DNA from 2 places in the Pyramidobacter piscolens W5455 genome. Region 2 is predicted to be linked to the other one. Evidence: riboswitches for the same ligand, from Rfam matches in the RefSeq annotation. Region 2 holds a riboswitch; the other holds the start of a gene.
What was found. Region 2 has a riboswitch for S-adenosylmethionine ahead of HMPREF7215_RS11100 (methionine ABC transporter ATP-binding protein). Riboswitches for the same ligand answer to the same signal wherever they lie in the genome.
Positions count from the first base shown of each region.

Region 1: it holds a riboswitch for S-adenosylmethionine, as region 2 does, so the genes downstream of both, HMPREF7215_RS02835 (methionine ABC transporter ATP-binding protein) here and HMPREF7215_RS11100 (methionine ABC transporter ATP-binding protein) in region 2, are expected to answer to the same signal.

Region 1 covers NZ_ADFP01000039.1:52,296-55,696, reverse strand. Annotated here, with positions in the region: gene HMPREF7215_RS02840 (methionine ABC transporter permease) at 1-442, opposite strand, end outside; gene HMPREF7215_RS02835 (methionine ABC transporter ATP-binding protein) at 435-1,454, opposite strand; SAM riboswitch class I at 1,551-1,642, opposite strand; gene HMPREF7215_RS02830 (metal-dependent hydrolase) at 1,721-2,377, opposite strand; gene HMPREF7215_RS02825 (TIGR04076 family protein) at 2,739-3,032, opposite strand; gene HMPREF7215_RS13070 (hypothetical protein) at 3,029-3,190, opposite strand; gene HMPREF7215_RS02820 (GntR family transcriptional regulator) at 3,309-3,401, opposite strand, start outside.
Region 2 covers NZ_ADFP01000128.1:13,845-17,245, forward strand. Annotated here, with positions in the region: gene HMPREF7215_RS13710 (ABC transporter permease subunit) at 1-170, opposite strand, end outside; gene HMPREF7215_RS13715 (hypothetical protein) at 254-421, shown strand; gene HMPREF7215_RS11100 (methionine ABC transporter ATP-binding protein) at 446-1,546, opposite strand; SAM riboswitch class I at 1,641-1,732, opposite strand; gene HMPREF7215_RS11105 (DUF2798 domain-containing protein) at 1,844-2,326, opposite strand; gene HMPREF7215_RS11110 (SLC13 family permease) at 2,432-3,367, opposite strand.

The DNA of each region.
Region 1 (3,401 bases), on a different contig from region 2:
CCGCGGCCAGCGAGGGCAGAGCTTCGGGGATCATCACTTTCAGGACGATGGTCTTGACGTCGGCGCCCATGGCCTGCGCGGCTTCGATCACGCCGCGGTCCACTTCCTTGAGGGCGCTCTGCACGACGCGCCCCACGAACGGCGCGGCGGAGATCGACAGCGGCACGATGGCGGCCGTGGTGCCGATGGTCGTGCCGACGATCAGCCGCGAGAGCGGAAAGAGGATGATCATGAGGATGATGAACGGGAAGGAGCGGAAGACGTTGACGAACGTGTCGAGCGCCTTGCCGGCGACGCGGTTCTCGCACAGGCCGCCCTTTTCGGTGAGCGCGAGGGCGATGCCCAGCGGCAGCCCGAGCAGGATCGCGAACAGACTCGACAGGCCGACCATGTAGAGCGTCTGCAGCGTCGGCTCGGCGAGAAGGGCGAAGATTTTAGCCATTCCAGATCACCTCCACCTTCACGTTATGGGCGCGGATCATGTCCATCGCCGCGGCGATCACCTGCGGCGCGCCGCCGAACTGCACCGTCAGGGTGCCGACGCGCGACACGTAGAGGCTGTCGATGGCGCCGGCGAGAATGTTGACGTCGGCCCCCGTGGCCTTGATCGTCTGCGAGATCAGGGGCGCTTCCGCCGCCGAGCCGTCGAACGTGAGCACCGCCACGGGCTTTCCCGCCTCGCGGGGCAGTCCCGCACCCTCGTCGTAGCCGGTGCGCGGCAGCTTGGCGAGGAACTCGCGCGCCGTTTTCGAGCGCGGGTTGAGGAATATTTCCTTGACCGTTCCCTGTTCGACGATGCGTCCCGCTTCGATGATCGCCACGCGCGAGCAGATCTCGCGAATGACGTTCATCTCGTGGGTGACGACGACGATCGTCAGCCCCATGAGGCGGTTGATGCCGGCCAGCAGGCTGAGGATCGATTTGGTGGTGCGCGGGTCGAGGGCGCTGGTGGCCTCGTCGGAGAGCAGCACGTGCGGACGGTTCGCCAGCGCTCGGGCGATGGCGACGCGCTGCTTCTGGCCGCCGGAAAGCTGCGACGGATAACTGCCGGCCTTGTCGGAAAGCTCGACGACGTCGAGCATTTCGGCGACGCGGTCTTTGACGTCCTTCGGCTTCCAGCGCTCCAGCTCCAGCGGAAAGGCGACGTTGCCCGTCACCGTTCGCGAGGCCAGCAGGTTGAAGTGCTGGAAGATCATGCCGATCTTGCGCCGCGCCAGCCGCAGACCGCCGGCGTCAAGCGCCGTGATCTCCCGCCCGTCGATGAAAATTTTGCCCGAGCTGGGCTCCTCGAGGCGGTTAACCGTGCGCAGCAGCGTCGATTTGCCCGCGCCCGACAGGCCGATGATGCCGAAGATCTCACCGTCGCCGATGTCCAGATCGATGCCCGAGAGCGCCTCGACGGAGTTGCCGTCGGGCGCGCGATAGATTTTTTTGACGCCGCGGAGTTGGATCATGGTTTCACCTTCCGTAGGGGGATCGCGCGCATCTTCGGGGAAACGAAAAAGCCGCCCTGCGATGGCAAGGCGGCTCAAATCCCTCTTTGAGGCTTCCCCTCATCGCTGTCAGCAGGACCACCTTTCCCACGCGGGCAGGTTGGTGCAGGATCGTCGAGCTGACTCTCTCCCCTGACTCTTGATAAAAAGTTGCGCTGTTTGATTGACGGGTATGATAACACAATCTCCTGCGAAGCGCAAGAGCGCGACGAATCTTTGCGGAAAAATTACAGCTCGAGAGACTCGCCGGGCCGCAGCACCGCGACCTTGACGGCCGGTTCGCAGAGCGCTTTGAACGCCTGCGGATCCTGTCTGATGGCCGGGAACGTGTCGTAATGCATGGGCACGGTGATCTTCGCGCCCACGGCCCGGGCGGCGCGGGCCGCGTCGTCCGGCCCCATCGTGTAAAAGTCGCCGATCGGCAGCAGCGCCGCGTCGAGCTTTTCCTCGGCCAGCAGCGCCATGTCGCCGTAAAAAGCCGTGTCGCCGGCGAAATAAATTTTTTTGCCGCCGATCCCGATCAGAAAACCGCAGGCCAGCGCGCCCGGCAGGCCGCTGCCGTGGATCGCCTGAAGCAGCTTGACGCGTCCGAACGGCATCGGCCCCCAGCCGCCGATGTTGCCGAGACAGCTTTTCAGCCCCGCCTCCGTCAGCATGCCGCGCAGTTCGGCCACGCCGACCACCGTCGCGCCCGTGCGCCGGGCGATGTCGAGCGTGTCGCCGAGGTGGTCGCCGTGGCAGTGGCTGACGAGGATGAAATCGGCCGCCACCTCGTCGGCCTTCGCCGCGGCCAGCACATTGCCCGTCAGATACGGATCGGTGAGCACGTGATACGCCCCGTCGAACAGATCGAAACAGGCGTGTCCCAAAAACGTCAGTTTCATGATGGTCGCTCCTTTCCATTGCTGCGGATCAGGCGCCGCAGCCCGAACTATCATTTTTACGGTTCTTGCCCTTGTGGCTCCAGCTGCGTACACTCAGCGCAGCATATCTTCGCCAGAACTCCGGTTTTACGCGTAGTGTGCCTTTGATGTTTGGATTAACGGTAATACCGTTAAAGATCGCAAGCTGATGGGGAATACCGACATGCTCTCCAACGCACTCAACCACTGCGCAAAGCCGGTGAAAAACGACGCTCTGAACATGATCGATGCGTCCTGTTTCCAATGAGCTTGTAAGATCATTGGGAATATTTATAGAAGATTGAGAGCTGAATTTTCGGTCCGAAAACACCGCGGCTTTTTATTATTCCGGCAGGCTGTTTTTCGAAGGTGAGTCTGTCGTGAGGCGTTCGACTTTGAAGACGTTGATCGTGTCGGCATCGGGGCAGCAGAATACGGCCGTGCCCTTGGGCTGACCGGGAATCTCGCCGCCATAGCGGAGGATATCGATGTACAGAAAGGCCACGTGCATGGCCATCGGGCAAAGTGTGCCGCGTTCGCTGTCGAAGTCCCATTCGTCGCCGACGCGGTGGCCACGGTGGCACGGGCAGGGGCCTTTGCGATCGATGAGCGTGATTCTGATGCGCGGGCGTCTCATATGTCAACCGCCTCGGGGCGCGGCCCCGGCGGAATGTATTTGCCCTTATCGGCATTGTCGCGGTTGCGGCGGACCGATTCCGCCACGGTGTCCACGGTCGCCGGCGCCATCGTGCCGGAGCCCGGCAGGCCGCTGATCAGCAGGATGTCCTTGCCCATCGAAGTTTCCCCCTCGCAAAGGGCGCTGCAAGCGTCTGAACACTCTCGCAGCGCCCGGCAAACTGTGTCAATACTTTTATGAAGAAAAATGCCGATCTCGCTTCACGATGTTCGGCGCTCATTCTCCGCCGACGCGCAGGCCTTCGTTGCTTTTCAGCGACGTGGCCGACAGCATCAGGTGGACTTTCATGAGCTGCTCCGCCTTGTCGGG
Region 2 (3,401 bases):
TCGGGCACGGCCTCGGGCAGGCAGACGCGGAAGACGATGCCCGCCGTGCCGCTGCCCATGCTGCGCGCCGCCTCGATCTTGCCGGGGTCCACGCCGACCAGCACCGTCTCCACCTGCCGCGCGAAGAAGGGGACGGCGCCGAAAACCAGCGGCACGACGGCCCCCTTCACGCCGATCGCCGTCCCGACCAGCGCGCGTGAAGGGAATCAGGAAGATCAGCAGGATCACGAAAGGAATCGAACGGAAGATATTAATGAAAGTGTCGACGACGCGGAACAGCGCCGCGTTCGGACGGATGCCGCCCTTTCTCGTCACCGTCAGCAGGATGCCGAAGAAAAATCCGCACAGCAGCGTGAACGCGCCGGCGATCAAAAACATCTGCGCGGTCGCTTCGACGCTGGCCAGGAACTTGACGCGATAAGCCCAGACGTTGGGCGCCCAGCTTTTAAGAAACGCGGGCATTTTCGATCACCTCCACCCTGACGGAGCGCGAGCGCAAATAGGCCAGCGCGGCGTCGATGTTCTCCGGTTCGCCCTGCGCCATCACGACCGTGTAGCCCAGCGGACGCCCCTGCAGCAGGTCCACGTTGGCCAGCACCAAATTGAGGTCGACGCAGAACCGCCGCGACGTTTCCGAGATCAGCGCGTCGCCCACGCAGTCGCCGGTGAAGACCAGATTGACGAGCTGCCGCCGTTCGTCCGTCCGCACCAGCGGCGAGCCGCCGGCGATCAACTTGCCGAAGCTGCCCAGCCCCGACGTGGCCGCCACGAAGCGGCGCGTGACGACTTCCGCCGGCGACGAGAAAACGTCGTACACGGGACCTTCCTCGACGACGCGCCCGCTCTCCATGACCGCCACCTTTTGGCAAATGGACTTGATCACCGCCATCTCGTGGGTGATGAGGATGATCGTGACGCCCAGGCGGCGGTTCAGGTTTTTGAGCAGCGTCAGGATCGACTCGGTAACGTCGGGATCGAGGGCGCTGGTAGCCTCGTCGGAGAGGAGGATCGGGGGATTGTTTGCCAGCGCGCGGGCAATGGCGACGCGCTGTTTCTGGCCGCCGGAAAGCTGCGAAGGATAAGCGTCCGCCTTGTCGCGCAGCTCCACCAACTCCAGCAGTTCCAGCACGCGGCGTTCGATTCCGTCCTTTTTCATGCCGCAATACCTGAGCGGGTAGGCCACGTTCTCGAAAACGGTGCTGCGGTCCAATAGATTGAAGTGCTGAAAGATCATGCCGATGCCGCGGCGCAGCCGGCGCAGGTCAGTCTCTCTCATCGGGGGGGACGCGGCCCCTCCTTCGGGCGTGAAGAGCAGCCTGCCGCCACGGGCCTCGACTGTTCCAAAACCGCCGACGGCAAGCCGCCCTTCGTCGGGCGTCTCGAGCAGATTGACGCAGCGCACCAGTGTGGACTTGCCCGCGCCGGAATAGCCGATGACGCCGTAAATCTCCCCGTCGCCGACGGCCAGATCGACGCCGTCCAGCGCCGCGACCGCGCCGCCGTCGGCGGCCGGATAGCTTTTTTTGATGCCGCTCAGTTGAATCATCGCTCTCTTCCTCCCCCGCGCGTTTTATCGAGACGACGAAAAAGCCGCCCTGTCGTGCGACAAGGCGGCTTCAAAAGACCGTTCCGAGGCTTTCCCCTCATCGCTGTCAGCCGGACCACCTTTCCCGTGCGGGCAGGTTGGTGCAGGATCGTCGAGCTGACTCTCTCCCCTGACTCTTGATAAAAGTTGCGCTGTTTGATTGGCGGGTATCTTGGCACAGATTGGGCGTCGACGCAAGAGTTTTTCGAAAAGCTGTCGTTGTGCGGTGATAAAGCCGGCGGCATCTTGAGACGCGCGCTATGCGGCCGGAGCGCCCGCGGGCCAGAAGCGCTTCTGCAAAGAAGCGAACGTCGCCCGCACGGCAGGGCCGGCGACCAGAAGCTGCCACGCCAGCGCCATGGGATAATTGACCCGCAGCATTCCTCCCCAGACCGACGCCCATTCGGCCGGCAGTCCGCGCTGCAAGAGCATGGCCATAAAGCTCATGTAAGGGCACATCAGACTGACCATGCACAGCGCCACGACGACCGGAAGCAGTGTCGGAGAGCAGCTTGTCCGTCGCACGATCCGAAAAGCGATCGCGTGGGCCGCAGGCGAAATCAGCGGAAACTCCACTGCCAGCGCGAGAGCGCAGAGTTCGAGCACCGTCGCGCCCGTCCGCGCCGACACTCCTGTCAGTCCCTGCGGCGACAGCCAGAGATTGTACAGCACCATCCACGTCACCATGACGGGCACCATCATCAGCGTAAAGATCAGTTCCTGCAGTTTCGTTTTCGGCATCGAATTCCATTCCTTTCGGGCGAAGCGCGGCTCCGCGCAAAATAAAACGAGCCGCTGAAGCAACCGGACTTACGTCGGCACTCCAACGGCTCATTGCAGACAGCATTATAGCACCGAAAAGGGTTCCCCGCCAGCGCGGAACAAAAACCGCCGCAGCAAAAATTCCCAAAGAAACAGGAATCCCGTTACGAAAAAATATTGTAGAGCCCCGTAATCGAGATGAGAGATAAGATAATCGCCATGCAGATGGACCGGAATGAACAACACTACAAATGTTTTGTTTTCATCGATCACTCCTTTGGATTTCTCGTCTCCGACAACGGTAGACAAGATCACGCCGCCAACGGAAGACGCGGGACTGAAACACGCGCTGGAAGAACCGATCAGTATAGAACTGAGGAGCCCGATGGCCGTGACGTTGCCGCCGATTTCTGCGGCCAGCTTGGAGACTGCCGGCGTCAGCGTCGGCACGACAACGCCCAGGGTCGATGAGAACCACGACATGACGCTTGCCGTCATACAGGAAACCCCGCCCGCCGTGACAGGAGAGGTCAGTGCGGCAATCGCGCCTGTCAGAATATCGATTCCGCCCGATATGATGACAATATTCATCAACATGCCGACGCCGGCAACCATCATGATGATATTCCAGGGAATCGTCTTGAACGCGGATTTTTCGTCGATCACGCCGATCAGTATCAAAACGACGGCGCCGACAATGCCCATGAATCCGGAATCCTTTTTGAGGACGATGACGCACAAGACAACCAGAACGAAGACGACAAGGGCGACAACCTGTTTCCTTGTGAGCTTTTCCGTCTCCAGACGAACAGCGCCGCCTTTCTTTGCCTTGTGGCCTTTAAAATAAACGAGCGCAAGGATGGAGATAATCGCCATAGCCATCGTCATGTGCGCAGTCAAGACGAAGAGCCCGCCTTCGATTCCTTGCTTCGCAAGCAAGTTCAGCACAATATTCCCGTCTGGAGAAATCCGCGTATAGCGACCGCACTGTGCGCCGGCGTTGGAGATAATCATCAGCATTTTCAACGATACCTTTTCATTGAAAATCAGTATC